Regions from separate parts of the Lysinibacillus sp. DFXJR4 genome, predicted to be linked through region 2. Evidence: riboswitches for the same ligand, from Rfam matches in the RefSeq annotation. Region 2 holds a riboswitch; the other holds the start of a gene.
What was found. A riboswitch is a leader RNA that binds a small molecule or an ion and turns the genes downstream of it on or off. The one in region 2 is predicted to bind FMN.
Positions count from the first base shown of each region.

Region 1: another riboswitch for FMN. It lies ahead of AC2CGN_RS01960 (ECF transporter S component); the one in region 2 lies ahead of ribE (riboflavin synthase).

Region 1 is NZ_JBXUNW010000001.1:403,453-411,328, forward strand. Features, by position in the region: gene sigX (RNA polymerase sigma factor SigX) at 45-578, shown strand; gene AC2CGN_RS01955 (RNA polymerase subunit sigma) at 575-1,858, shown strand; FMN riboswitch at 2,053-2,242, shown strand; gene AC2CGN_RS01960 (ECF transporter S component) at 2,461-3,048, shown strand; gene AC2CGN_RS01965 (sodium-dependent transporter) at 3,253-4,599, shown strand; gene AC2CGN_RS01970 (STAS domain-containing protein) at 4,665-5,051, opposite strand; gene AC2CGN_RS01975 (methyl-accepting chemotaxis protein) at 5,193-6,887, opposite strand; gene AC2CGN_RS01980 (ATP-binding protein) at 6,966-7,397, opposite strand; gene AC2CGN_RS01985 (SpoIIE family protein phosphatase) at 7,404-7,876, opposite strand, start outside.
Region 2 is NZ_JBXUNW010000001.1:745,058-752,933, reverse strand. Features, by position in the region: gene AC2CGN_RS03845 (sensor histidine kinase) at 1-539, opposite strand, end outside; gene AC2CGN_RS03840 (C45 family autoproteolytic acyltransferase/hydrolase) at 837-1,862, opposite strand; gene AC2CGN_RS03835 (spore germination protein) at 1,986-3,446, opposite strand; gene ribH (6,7-dimethyl-8-ribityllumazine synthase) at 3,573-4,040, opposite strand; partial or broken gene ribB (3,4-dihydroxy-2-butanone-4-phosphate synthase) at 4,076-4,675, opposite strand; gene ribE (riboflavin synthase) at 4,699-5,337, opposite strand; FMN riboswitch at 5,572-5,697, opposite strand; FMN riboswitch at 5,819-5,944, opposite strand; gene AC2CGN_RS03815 (aminoglycoside 6-adenylyltransferase) at 5,971-6,849, opposite strand; gene AC2CGN_RS03810 (SDR family oxidoreductase) at 6,901-7,803, opposite strand.

The DNA.
Region 1 (7,876 bases), 340 kb from region 2:
TAAACATAAAGACGACAAATATAATAGAACGGGGGTGGAGTGCATTGAATGACTCCGTGTTCCATCGACTGTACGATGCATACCATCAAGACGTGTTCCAGTTTCTTATTTATTTAGTAAAAAACCGTACACTTGCTGAAGATTTAGCGCACGAGGTTTATGTACGAGTGTTGCGCTCATACGATCAATTTGCAGGAAATAGCAGTGAAAAGACATGGCTATTTGCCATTGCTAAAAATGTTGCAATTGATCACTTTCGGAAGCAGGCAGTACGCCAGAAGCATTCACTTGATTTTTTTGACTGGGAAACGGAACAACTCCATTCAAACACACCATCACCGGAAGATATGTTGGAAGCCAGTGATGAATTTATGCAGGTAGAGTCTGCACTTGAAAACTGCACAGGAGACCAAAAAATGGTTATCATTATGCGCTACTTTCAAGATTTATCGATTGCAGAAACAGCACAAATACTAGATTGGACAGAAGCGAAGGTAAAAACGACACAGCATCGTGCCATCAAATTTTTGAGGCAACAGCTACAACAGGTTAGAGAACAGGAGGCGAAACGGCAATGACACATAACCAGTTTGATGATGACCAGCTAGAACATGTATTGAACAATGCCCCTAAGCTTTCTGACCGCCGTTCTAAAGAAGAAATATTAAATCTCTTATTGGCAGATGCCCGTTTGCAGGATAATGTTCATCTGCAAGAAGCCGTACAGCAGCCAATAGATGAAATGTCAGTCCAGGAACAACAGCAAAGTACAAAAACAACAAAGTGCAAAAACCGGAAATGGCCAATCCTTATGAGTGTTGCCGCTGTTTTCGCATTAACAGTAGGTGTAGGCTCTATGTTTATGAATAATAATCATTCTAAGCTAGATCAGGAAACGGCACCTGACATTGCTCCGTATTCTACTATGGAAGATGCGCCAGCTGCCAAAAGTGCTGAAAATCATGATAGTTTTTTGGATTCGAGCATTGTTGCAGAACATGCTAAAATTATGTCTTTACGTACCTCTGTGTATGAGGAAGACTTAACGGATGCCGTTGTCTTCCGTATTGGTTTAGCAAGCAGGGATGTAGAAAGTGTACCAATGACATATGTTATTCCCAATGAACGAGTTGAAGCAGATTTTGGGAAAGAAAAACCTTCTACATTACAAATGTATAAAAAATATGCACCACAAATTGAAGAGGAAGCAAAAGGCTTTACGAACTATCATCCATATCAAGGTGAATTGAAGGAAAAGGATGATAAGTTGATTCATGTATTACCTGAGAAAAATGATTATGATGTAGCTTCTGCACCTGTGAATGAGTACAAGGGAACCTTGCAGGATACATTTTCAGACTCAGAATATACAGAGGTTGAGTTTGAAAACGCAGACGGTACACCATACGCGTTCTCTCAAGAAGGAGAGCAGAGTAAGGCAATGTCGTTAACAGGTCCAAGACATTTTAATTATTACTTATATAAGGACCAGAATAATGGGGCTGAATATTTATCACCTGATTTTCGTCAAACTTTTTCCTCGGTAACAGAAGCGATTACGGGTATGCGCAATAAAAATGATGATTTCTATGTTCCTGTCGTTCCTGAAAATGTGACTTATACTGTGCAAGAGGTTGCTGAGGGTGTAATTGTAACCTTTAATGATCCTCTTGATTTAACAACAATGGACCCAGTTCAGGCAACACAATTAATCGAAGCAATGATGCTAACGGCTGCAAGCTTTGATAAACAATTACGTCTAGATAATGTAGTTCAGGAAAGCTGGGAAGGCTTTGATTTTAAAAATTTCCTACCCAAGCCAGTTGGCCCAAACAAGCAATATATGGAGACGCCATAGAACTTTATGGTGAAGTTTAAGGAGTATTCTCGTACATCAACAGTGGGACGAGAATACTCCTTATTGATTTTGTGGTAATAAATCATCTAACTATCCGTAAAACATACAAATCTAATAGGATTTTTTAAGCAGAACTATTTACTTTTTCTAAATAATTCATTATAGTAAAGCTGTAGAACAAAAATAATATATTGATTCATCTTCGGGGCAGGGTGAAAATCCCGACCGGCGGTAATAGAGTTGTAAATCGCTAATGTGAAAAACATTGGCTCTAAGGATTTACCAAAGACTCTTCAGCCCGCGACCTGTGCAAAGTTTTTTTGCATGGCTGACTTGGTGTAATTCCAAGGCCGACAGTTAGAGTCTGGATGGGAGAAGATGGAGGTACGATCGTCATTTGTTATTTTACATTGGTTATGAACGAGCGTTTTTTCAATATGGCTTTAAAGCCTGCTCAAAAATAGCTAATTAATGGCGTTTATTAATCATGCCTATTCTCCCTTATGCGAAAAATGCATAAGGGTTTTTTCGTGAAAAACATATGATTAGGTCGTAGCCTTTCTTCTTGCGAGATTGAATCAGCAAAGAGGAGAGAGTTTTCAATGAAGAAAAATGTTAAACTTCAATCGTTTATTACGATTGGCATGCTGAGTAGTATTTCGTTTTTATTAATGCTATTTAATTTCCCAATTCCACCATTCCCGGCGTTTTTGGAAGTGGATTTCAGTGATATGCCTGCATTATTAGCAGCCATCACTATGGGACCTGTAGCGGGAATCCTAGTAGAGTTATTTAAAAATGTATTGGATTGGATTTTCTCGGGCACGCCAACGGGAGTACCCGTAGGACATATCGCTAACTTCACAACAGGTATTTTATTTATTTTACCAGTATCCTTTATTTTTAAGCGTTTTAAAAACATTGGGGGTCTTATTGGGGGCTTGGCAGCAGGAACAATCGTTATGGCGGTTGGTATGAGTGTTCTTAACTATGCTGTATTTTTACCGATGTACACGTACTTTTTAGGGATGGAGCCTGTTGTAGGGGATTCATTATATACAATGATTGTGGCTGGAATCTTGCCATTTAATATTGTCAAAGGTATTTTATTAACTGTTATCATGGCTTTATTATTTACAACTATGCGCAAATGGATTGATCGTCAGCGTCATATGTATTTATCAAAATAAGATTATAGTTAACCTCGAGTGATTTCATAGGCTCGAGGTTTTTTTATAGATAGAACGCTTGAAGTAATGAATAGCAATGTGAAGGTGAAGGATAGAATCTTTGAAATAATGGATAGATTCATCAAATGAACTTAATCTAGTCGAGCCCAGTAATTTCATGTAGAATTAAGAAAGAGTTTAGAAATGCTAGAGGAGTTTGAAGAGATGAGTGAGAAAAAGGGACAATGGTCTAGTAAACTAGGCTTTATTTTGGCATCCGCAGGTGCAGCAATCGGATTAGGGGCAATTTGGAAGCTTCCATATGTTACTGGTCAAAGCGGTGGGGGAGCATTTTTCCTAATCTTTGTTCTATTTACGTTGTTAATTGGTTTACCGATGCTATTATCAGAATATGTGTTAGGTCGTGGCACCCAATCTGAGGCGGTCACTGCCTATAAAAAAGTGGCACCAACGAAGCTAGGCTGGGCATGGATTGGCCGCATGGGTGTACTGGGGTGTTTTTTATTATTAACTTTTTATAGTGTTGTGGGTGGTTGGATTTTTATTTATAGTGGTCTTGGTGTGGCTGGAACAGTTATTGATCCCGCTAATAATCCTAGTGAACTATTTGGAAAGATTATAGGTACGCCTTGGATTACTTTACTAGGTTTAGGGTTATTTACGCTAGCTAATGTACTAGTGATATCTCTTGGTGTGCAAAATGGGATCGAAAAGGCCAATAAGTTTATGATGCCACTATTGTTTATTATGTTTATTGTACTTGTTGTCCGAGCAGTAACATTAGACGGGGCGATGGAGGGTGTGAAATTTTTCTTATGGCCGGACTTCTCTAATATTACGGGAAAGGCTATTTTAGAAGCGTTAGGACAATCCTTCTTTGGCTTAGCAGTAGGTTTTTCCTGCCTTGTGACCTACAGCTCCTATTTAAAGAAGGATGTAAGCTTACCTAACTCGGCGGGCTCAGTTGTTCTTTTAACGGTACTTGTATCGTTTTTAGCAGGATTAGCGATTTTCCCAGTGGTATTTGCCTTTGATTTAGAGCCAGCTTCTGGACCAGGCTTACTGTTTATGGTGCTACCGACAGCATTTAGCCAAATGCCATTTGGTGAAGTATTTTTAGCGTTGTTTTTATTACTATTTTTATTTGCAACGTTAACATCTTCCTTCAGTTTATATGAAATTATCGTTGCAGCATTTATAGAAAAGGGGCGAATGTCTCGTTCAGCATTAACACTTTTATTAGGTATAGTAGTCTTTATTGCTGCAATTCCAGCAGCACTGTCATCTAGTACCTTAGCTGATGTATCATTCTTCGGGAAAACAATTTTTGATGCGACAGATTTTCTAGTATCGAATTTAATGCTTCCATTAGGAAATTTATTAATAGCTTTCTTCATTGCACATATAGCCGATAAAGAATTTGTGAAAAAGGAATTACTGATGGGAAGTCAGATGGGGCAGGGGTACTATTCTACATATCGATTATTAATGTTAATTGTAGTACCGATAGTTATTCTTGTTGTTTTACTAAATATGCTTTTACAATATTAAAAAAGCAGGGGTGTATTCCATTCTCAGGAATACACCCTATTGTAATAATGGGGGCAACGATAGGGTTAATATTCGTTAAGTGATAATTCTCCTAGCCAGTCTTCTTTAATCATCTTTCTTGCTTGCTCTTCGCTGTTTGTAATAGGAAAAACTTTATCAACCTGTGAAATAGCGAATAAGTTGCGGATGAAATCATCGATGACAATAATGGCGATTTTCTTTTCTTTTAAAGATACTTTTTTGGCAAAGTTGACAATCATACCAAAGCCAGTACTATCAATATTTGTTACCTTTTGCATATCGATAATATAGCCATGCTTTGTTTCTAAATTAAGGGATTGAAGATCTTTTTTTATATCCTCAATCAGCCCGTATTCTAAATCGCCAGTAAACGCAATTAAGATATAATCAGCCTTTGTGCCAACATCCATCGCAATTTTCTTCTGATTCATACTATAGCGCCTCCATTTTCCTTTTCATGTTTATCGATTAATTTATATTTGGCATTGTGGGAGTCGTGCACGTCCGTATAAGCAATTGTTTTAATAAACTCCCACTGATTCTAACATACATAGTATCATGTTAAGCCTTAATTAAAACTTAAATTTATTGACTTCGTTTTGTAATTTATCAGAAATTGTTGCTAATTCATCTGAGTTTTGTGTTATCTCTGCTACGGTTGCATATTGCTCCTCAGAGGTAGCAGCGATTTCCTCTGTTGCAGCCGCAGCGTCTTCAATGATGCGAGAAATGTCCTGAATAGCTTGTTGAACACCTAAGGAGTTGTCATTGACATGTGAAAATGCAGACTTCATTTGTTCAACACCTTTTTCCGTCTCTACAACCTTCTCCACAATCTCTTTTAAGGCAGTTCCCCCCTTGTTGATAATTGTTACTTGTTCCTCTACCGCAAGTAGATTACTTTCCATTGTACGAACTGTTACTGACGTTTCGGCTTGAATATCATTTATAAGATTTGTAATTTGTCCAGATGCCAGGCTTGATTGCTCGGCTAACTGACGTACCTCTGAGGCAACAACCGCAAAGCCTTTTCCTTGATCTCCTGCGCGTGCAGCTTCAATGGCTGCGTTAAGGGCAAGTAAATTTGTTTGCTCTGCAATACCTGTAATTACGGTGATAATACCACCAATTTCTTCAGAGCGTTTACCTAGTTTTTGAATAGAGTCTGTTGCATAAGAGACGGTTTGCGTTACAGCGCTTAAATGCTTAATTGCTTCATTAATCGCTTCTTCTCCTTTACGTGCAATTTTCGATGATTCTATGGCACTAGTCAAAGTCATTTCAGCTTTTTGTAAACTACTCGATGCTTCTTCGATTGTTTTTTGCATCATTGATACAATTTGCTCAGCTTGATCGGATTGTGTTGTTGTTCCAACAGCAATTTCATTCATCGTTAATGCTATTTGATTAGAAGCCTCGCTTGTTTGGTGTGATGATTCAGCCAATGAGTGGGAAGAGTTAGCGATCTGATTAGCGCTGCCAGCCACAATTGTTATCGTTTCTGTTAAACGGTCTTTCATATGACTAAATGCTTGTGCTAAATCTGCTATCTCGTCTTTGCCTTTAGGATTTAATAATTTTACATTCAAATTTAAATCTGCAAGCTCTTGGGCATTGGAACTTAGGATATTAATTGGATTAATGATTTGTCGTTGTAAAAACCAACTAATACCAACAATTAATAGAATGGCAATCCCTAAGGAAACGGCTATATTTTCAAGGGCAGATTTTGTTGCAATGCTTATATAAGGAGCTGTTGGAACGGCTGTTGCCCATACGCCTATTACATCACCTTTGCTATCTAAAATAGGGTCATAGGCTCCCTGGTGCATGCTTCCTAAAACACTCGCTGAACCAATAAAACGTTTTTTTTCTCCTAATACTACAGTGGCAACTTCGTCAGATACTTTCGTATTTAAGGCACGCTGTCCGTTTTCAACTATATTAGTACTAATTCGTGTATCTTTTTGGAAGATTGATACGGCATTACCGTTTGTTAGCTCTCCGACTTTATCAGCAATCTCAAAATTCTCAACCATATTGACATCGCCTTTATATAATTGATTATTTTTGATGGACCAATCTCCAGGGAATTTTGCATTTAAATATTCATAGCTTACTTGAATATCTGATAGAAGCTTAGTATTAGCACTTTCTAAAAGATTCTTTTTCGCAACATAATAATTTATTCCTGCTAAAAGTGAAGTAAGTAGCAATATACAACTAAAGATTAGCAGGCTTATTTTTTTTCGGATTGACACTCTCATTAAAACTCCTCCCAATTATACGTTTATAGGGTGTGATGTTGAATCTTATTCCAGAGTTGAGTAATGTTTAAAGATTCATCAAAGCCCTTCATTTATATATATTTTTTTTGAGATACCAACTAAAAATTTTGTTTCCGAAATATGCTCAAACCAAATATCGTCAACCATATTTTTAACAAAAAATAAACCACGCCCTCGATCTGAATAATCAAGTTCATTTAAATCGTATTGAAGAACCTTATCCCAATCATTTTCAGCTATTCCTTTTGCCTCATCTGTAACAGTTACTTTTATTTCTTCATTGGATTGGTATACATGTATTTGAATTTCCTTTTCTGAGCATGCATCAATTTTCCCCATTGCTTCAACAGCATTTATAACTAATTCATGTACAACAAAGCGTAATTCTTTTTTATAAGGTAGATTATAAACATTTGCATAATTGTCCATAACTTGGTCTACGAATGCTATAGCTTGTGTATCAGGATTTACATTGAGCGTGAATTTCATCACCAATCACCTACCCTGTAATGTAATTGTTATTGAAACTACTGTTATATCATCACTGTGATCATTGTCGAATAAATTGTACTTTTGAGAAAATTTTTGTAAGGCATAGCTATTTTCTTGTGAGGCATAGGAATGGAAAAAATCCATATCGATATTGTGTTGTTTATTTAATGTCAATAATCCATCCGTATAAAGTATAATGCGATGCCAGCCAGATAAAGGAATTGTTTTTTTTATGATAGGAATTGTAGGAAATAGACCAAGAATGGGTGTGTTCGCTTGAAGAAATACTGTCTCTCCGTACTTTCCGAATAAAAAACCAGCTGGATGGGCTGCATTCACATAGTGTAATGTTCCATTTTTTGTATCAATAAGTATGTAGATAGCGGTCATTAAAAAACGGTCCATATCTTCATCAGAAAAAAGCTCGTAAATTTGACGATTCAGCTCCCGAATAACTGTTACAGGGTCGATTAATT
Region 2 (7,876 bases):
AGTGTATCTGCACTTATATCAATGCCAAGATAGGCGATGATAGTACCAGTTTTATCTCTAATTGGTGCCCCAACTGAAAGGTAAGAACCATGTACAGAATCTGGTATTACCTCTGTTACAAATGTTTCTCCCTTATAAGCCCGTTGTACTTGCCGTTCAGGAACCGTACAGACTTCCCCAATATCAAAGCCTTCTGTTATTTCGCTAGGCATCCCCATGATCATGGCATGTGAGACCTTAGGATTATCTACCTTTAAGGTATAAACAAATAATGCTCCAAGTTTAATTCTCGCATCATTTAAATAGCTTCGTAATTCCCAATAATAATCGTTCTTTTCTGGATTATTTATAAATTGTTGGTACGCATCCACGTCAATAGAGGATGCAATCGAAATAGCAGCTTCAAGGCTTTGGTTCGCAATAGATTCTTCCACCGTTTTTTTCATCTTAATATAAGATGTAAAGATATTTAAACTTGTAAACAGTAGTAATAAAATAGTTGATAGGATTAGGATTAGTTTTAATTTTCGGTTTTTCATACTAAGTGGTACTTCCTCATCTCTAGAAATGAATAATGACATGATGTAGCTGGAGCAAGTTTTTTGATAGCGGCTAATGTCAACAGAATATGTATATAGTCGTAATCATTATACTATAATAAACTTCTTCTCATTGTTTGTTGTTCTTCCTTTAGAGTATATAGTCTTGTTTATCCTACTTTAACAAAATCATAAAAGCAATTTTTTTTTAGTACAGAGCAAAGTAAAAAAGAGAGTAGCACACAAGCTACCTCCTTTTTCGAAAACATGTATGATTTTTATGCACAGCTAACTTCTTTAATTTATATAGATGATGCCCTTTATCACTTTTGGAAGCATTAGTGCCCCCTCCAAGTATTCTTTAAATGAAAATGCTGTTGGCTGCGCATTCCCACCGATTCCAACAAGAATCTCTAATGTTTTCGGTTGATAAATAATCGTATGTAATGTGCCAAAGTATTCCTGATAATTATGATAAAATAATGGTGAATTTTCAGCGTTAAAATGTTGATAGAGGGCTGTTGTCGTGAGTTCTTCCTTCAGTAGTTTCGTTAAAAATTGTTTTCTATGAATAGAACCTTCTATCATTTTCTTATTTTTTTCTATTAAATGTATAGACTCAAAATGATTTGTACAAATGAAAGAATTTTCCCTCTTGATCACTTGCTTCTGTGGAGAGGCTTCGACTACAATGGCTCTCCCACTACAATCTGTCATAGAATAATTATAGCAGTAACCATGTGGAATTTCCTTTATTAACATACATGCCTCTTCGATTGTTTTACATTGCTCTAATAGTATACGAATAATTGTAGAGGCAATAAAGCCTTTTTCGGAGTGCTCATGATTAACAAAATGCAGCCCAACTACTAACCCGTATTCATTCATCCCATCCAGTCTACCAATAATTTGCTGACTGAACCCGATACTTGCATAACCATTCTCTGGATTAGAGAAAACAAGCCTAGCATCGTACAAAGCTGGACTGAAATCATAATTACGGACATACATCCCATCATGCATAAATGCTGTACAGCCCATTTCTGGAAAAGTAATAGTATAGCCACTGTACAATCTAAGCACAGTGTCCAACGATAGAGCTGTACCAGCACTCAAGCCCTCCATTTCATTGATAAGCTGTGGACAATGTTTCTGTAAAAGTTGTTTCGCTATTTGAGTATTAGTAGACCTAGTTAAGTGCAATAAAGCATCTTTTTGCATTTGCAATAAAGAGAATAGCCCTTTGCCTTGCTGTAAACCCATTTGGTAGTAGCTACCTTTCACATCTTCAATTTTGACGACTAGCTCTTCATAACCTGACATGTTCATTTTCTCTCCCTTATCAATTCATTTTTCAATAGTATAAAGCTTCAAGTAAATAGAAGGTCAAGAAAATGTTATATGGAAACAAAGAAAAGGACTAGGTACAGTCAGCTATACCTAGTCCTATTTTTTTCTTTTACTAGATGTTCTAGTTTTATCCTGCACATTTAAAAATGCTGGACGTTTACCATAGCCTTTAGGAGATAATCTCACTAAAGATTTTTTCATATCTTGCCAGTTTAAATCTGCTCCTACATTTAAGTATGGAATTCCAAAAACTCGCAAATTTGCCGCAAATAGAAGAATGAAAAAAATTGCTATAAAGAAGCCATATAAGCCGAAAAATGCAGATGCTACTATAATGATAATGCGAAATATACTCATTGCCGTGACAAAGGATTGATTGATAAGTGTATAGGCTGCGATACTCGAAATAGCAATCACAACTATCATTGGAGGACTTGTAATACCAGCTTTGATCGCTGCATCTCCAATGATTAGACCTCCAATGACACTCATGGATCCACTAACGATACTAGGAAGACGCATATTGGCCTCACGGAACATTTCAAACATAAATACCATTAGTAGTATTTCTAGAATCGTAGGAAATGGAAGCCCTGTCCTTGATTGTACAACTGTTGCTAAAAGAATCAAAGGTAATTGATTTTGATGATAAGTCGTAAGTGCTAGCCAAAAGCCTGGTAAAAGAACGCTAATTAATATACCCACAATACGGAGCAATCTTTCCATAGAACTTACAATTATCGGATAATAATAATCCTCACCTGATTTAAATAGTAGCAGCACGTTAGCTGGTGTTATAATAGCATAAGTGACACCATCCACCATGATCACAACTCGACCATTGATTAAGGCCTGTACAGCAAAATCTGGACGCCCTGTATAATCATGTCTAGGGAGAATTTTTGCACTTTGTTCAATTCGTTCCATTAATATATCTCCACTAAACACAATATCCGTATCTACTTTTTGAAGACTTACTTTGATTTCTTCTAGTATTTTTTTATTAACAATATCCTCCATATAAAGGATCGCAACGGATGTTTTAGAACGTTGACCGATTTCATACTTTTCAACACCTAATGAATTTGTAGGTAACCGTTTTCGTAATAAAGCAAGATTAATATCGATATCCTCAATAAAATCGTCTCTCGGACCCTTTATAACCAATTCAAGGGCTGTTTCTCTAGGCTCTCGATTTGGCTTTTTAGGAATATAACTTGTAAATAATAATTGTTCGTCTTCAAAATACAGCAGCACATGTCCTTTATAGAGTTTTGTAATGGCTTCCTCTTTTTCTGAGATTTTTTTTAAATGCGGAACGTGTAGATAATTTAAAATATCTTCCTCTAATAATTTATCTGAAGTATTTTCAAACATCAATTGGAGCCCTCGAACAATAACAGTTTGTAGTAATTGTTCATTGATTATTGCATCACAGTGAATAACATGTACTGTATGTTGCTGCATTATATACCTTTGAAAAATCACATCAGCAGAGCGTTGAAATAGTGCCTTCAAAGTTTGCAAATTTATGATTTGTTCCATTTGAATACTCATCATCTCCTACTGAGTCAGCTCCAGATTCGTACATGCATCCATATACTTACACAATATTTTCCCCATGCTTGTTTAAAATATTCAGGTTTTACAGATAAGATACTTTAGATAAATTCAAACTTTGCTTTAGCCAATCATTCTCTTTAAATTCGCCATTTCGATAGCAGACATTGCGGAATCATAGCCTTTATTACCTGATTTTGTACCCGCACGCTCAATAGCTTGCTCAATATTTTCAGTTGTCACAATGCCAAAAATGACAGGTACATCTGTTGTTAATGATACGTTGGCGATCCCTTTTGCCGATTCATTGCATACATAGTCATAATGTGTTGTTGAGCCACGGATCACTGTTCCTAAACCAATGATAGCATCGTATTTCTTTGTTTCTGCAAGCTGTTTTGCAATAAACGGAACCTCAAATGCACCAGGAACCCATGCTACATCAATAAAGTCCTCATCTACACCGTGACGCTTTAAACCATCGAGGGCTCCGTCTAATAACTTACTTGTTATAAATTCATTGAATCGACCTACTACGATAGCAATTTTTAAGTCTGTACCAATTAATTGTGCTTCAAATGTTTTACCCATTTCTAAATTCTCCTTTTTTAAATTGTTATTTTGAGATTTTGCTGGCGATATAACGCCAATTCTTCAATTGAAATTATTTTTAGCTGATGATGCGCTGCATAGTTGACTAGTTCATTGAAGCGTAGCATTTTTCCATCATCCCCCATAATTTCACAAATAATGCCTGCGGGGATACTGTGGCAAAGCTTAGCTAAATCAATGGTTGCTTCAGTGTGACCCCTACGCTCTAACACACCATTATCCTTTGCGATTAGCGGAAATACATGTCCTGGTCTACGAAAATCGTTTGCCTTCGCTTGTGGTTCAATCATTTTTTTAATTGTCATTGCACGTTCAAAGGCGCTAATTCCTGTCGTTGTATCCATATAGTCGATACTAACGGTAAATGCTGTCTGATGATTGTCTGTATTATTACTTACCATCGGCTGTAAGGCTAATTTTTGTGCGAGCTGCTGTGTAATTGGTGTACAAATAAGTCCTCTTCCATATGTCGCCATAAAGTTTATCGTATCAGGTGTCATATACTCTGCTAAAGCCAATAAATCTCCTTCATTTTCTCGATCCTCATCGTCTACTACAATAATCATCTTGCCCTGTTTTAAATCCTCTATTGCTTCTTCAATTGTATGCAGCAATATTGGCACCTCCTCACTTTTTGTTAAAATCCGTTTTGTGCTAAAAAGTCTCTCGTAATAGTCGGTGATTCCTGACTATGCTTTAGCTGGTGCAAAATGTATTTTCCAACTAAATCCGTTTCAATATTCACTAGAGCGCCAATTTTCTTCATACCTAAAATAGTTTCTTTATACGTGTGTGGTATCAGTGATACTGTGACACTTTTCTGCTCAACGTGAAAAAGCGTTAAGCTCGTACCATCAATCGTAATGGAGCCTTTTGGGATACAATAGTTTGTTAAATCCTTGGATAGCTCAATATCGATATAAACTGCGTTTGCTAATGGTCGTTTACGTACTATTTTCCCTACTCCATCCACATGCCCTGCTACAAAATGGCCACCAAATCGTCCATTTGCAGGCATTGCTCGCTCTAAGTTAACGGGGTCTCCTACAGCAAGCTGCTGCAAATTCGTTGCCTTCACCGTTTCTGGCATGACATCCATCGTTAGCTCTTGATCAGTAAAATTTGACACTGTTAAACAGACACCATTGACCGCTATACTGTCTCCGAGCTTTACATCCTCTACCATTTTTGCTGAAAGGATCGTTATTTTCATACTTTGCTGATCTGTTTGCAAGGTTTTTACTGTGCCAATATCTTCAATAATCCCTGTAAACATTTTTCCACCTACTTTCTTTCTACATGTTAAAGGCTCTATCCATCGGTTTTGGGATTCTATCCATCAGTTTTTGAGGTCAATCCTTCGCTTTTCTAATACATCAATCACTTTAAGCGTTCTATCCCAATCAAAGAAAAAACCCCTTCGCTTAAAAGGGGTTTGGGAGTTCATATAAATAAGACGTCAGCAAATAAACCTTATGAAATTCTATATTTTCCCATAGGTCGTCATCTCATCGTTCTTCTCCCATCCAGACTATCACTGTCGGTTTTGGATTTGCACCAAATCAGCTTTCGCTCACGGACTTTGAATTGCTTCATCACCGCCGATTGGGAATTTCACCCTACCCCGAAGAACATACAGCTATTTAATTTTTTCGCTAAATAAAAAAACCTCCCAATCTAAACGATGGGAAGTAGTTAACATAAAAGCATAATCAAATAATCCTTATAAATTCATGCGAATTTAAAAAGATTGCACTTTTACCCTTCTCCCATCCAGACTGTCACTGTCGGTTTTGGATTTGCACCAAATCAGCTTTCGCTCACGGACTTTGAATTGCTTCATCACCGCCGATTGGGAATTTCACCCTACCCCGAAGGATTTTTATTTAACTTATTCTTTACGATAACACTATTTTATAATATTATCCACAAAATTATTTACTAAAAATTTCTGATAAACTTCATCCACATACACTCTTATATTCTTTTCATATACTGGATATTCTACTTCGAGCCTTGCAGCCACTTGCTGTGAAGCCTTTGCGAATAAATCAAAGGCTTGATATAATGCTTGCCATATAGCTTTTTTAGAGGATAACTCAAAGGTCCCCATCAATTGTGAAACTTCCTCTGCATGTAAATACTGAGATATATACTTATAACATTTGCCAACACTTAAGCTAAATTCTGTTTCAAAGCCAACTCGCCAAGATAGCATTCGAAGTAATTCTTCCCGTAAAATATGTTCAAAATGATAATTGGCAAAAAGAAGCTCATTGCGACAAATGCCTTTTACTACATAAGTAGAAACCATCCAAAATTCATTGCAACAATCGTCAAATGAACGTGCACTTGGCTTTTGTATATGATACGTAACATCTGTTGCTTCAGGAACATTTAAACAGCGCTGGTCTTTATCCAGAATGATTTCTAAAAGTCCATCACTTTCGAGATAAAGCTCCAATTCTTCAATAGGAACTAGAGTCAAATCAATTTTTGAATGATCGGTAAATAACATTAAATAGGAAAACCAATTGCCTAGTTCTGGTGGAAATAATTCCATATCCTCTGGGGTTTGCGTTATGATTCGCTCGCCTAAGAAATCAATCCATTTATTATTTTCAAGAAAAGCTGCCATATCAGTTACAACAAAGGAAATATCATAATCCTGAAAATCATCCCTTGGCACATTGGGATTTGTTCTTGAGCCCTCCATACCTACTACTCGAATGCGTTCATCCTTTTTAGCAAAATCTAATAGTTTATCAATAGGTCGAGTATTTTCCATATCATTTCTCCCTTAGCAATATATCTACTATTTATAATAGCAAATATATACTTACGTTTCCGTCATGATGCCACCATTAACGTGCAAAACCTGGCCAGTAACAAAAGAAGAATCATCAGAAGCTAAATAAATATAAGTAGGTGCAAGCTCAAATGGCTGACCTGCTCGCTTCATCGGCGTTTCTAAGCCAAATGTTTTGACGTATTCTGCTGAATAGCTTGAGACAATTAGTGGTGTCCAAATTGGGCCAGGGGCAACTGCATTCACTCGTATTCCCTTTCTCGCTAATTGCAAGGATAAAGACCTAGTGAAAGAGACAATTGCGCCTTTCGTGGAGGAATAATCGACAAGTAATGGAGCCCCAGCGTAAGCTGTCACGGAAGCAGTGGAAATAATTGCCCCACCCTTCTTCATATAAGGTAATCCTGCCTTTGTCATATGAAAATGTGGAAAAATATTGGTTTCAAACGTATCATACAATTGTTCATTTGAGATATCCAAAATGCTTTGCTGCGGAAATTGGACACCTTGATTTAAAATCAGTATATCTAGCTTACCAAAACAGTCCATCGTTTTTCTTACTACTTCCATAGAAAACTCAGGATGACGTAAGTCCCCTTCAATCAATAGAATGGATTGCCCATATGCCTCCACCATTTGCTTCGTTGCTTCTGCATCAGGTCGTTCATGTGGCATATAGGTAATAGCCATATGGGCACCTTCCTTTGCAAACCCAATAGCAACAGCACGACCAATTCCACTATCTCCCCCAGTAATTATCGCGATTTTCCCCTGTAATTTTCCACTCCCTTTGTATGCTGGATTGTCGGAAATAGGAATTGGTTGCATAACATATTCTAGCCCTGGCTGTATATCTTGATGCTGCGGTGGGAATGTGATGGGAACTTGCTTACACTTCGTTTCATATCCAATATAAGGATACTTCGGAATCATATTGTGACCTCCTTCCAATATTACATACAAACTACATAATTCGACATGATTAGATATATGTTGCAAACGCTAG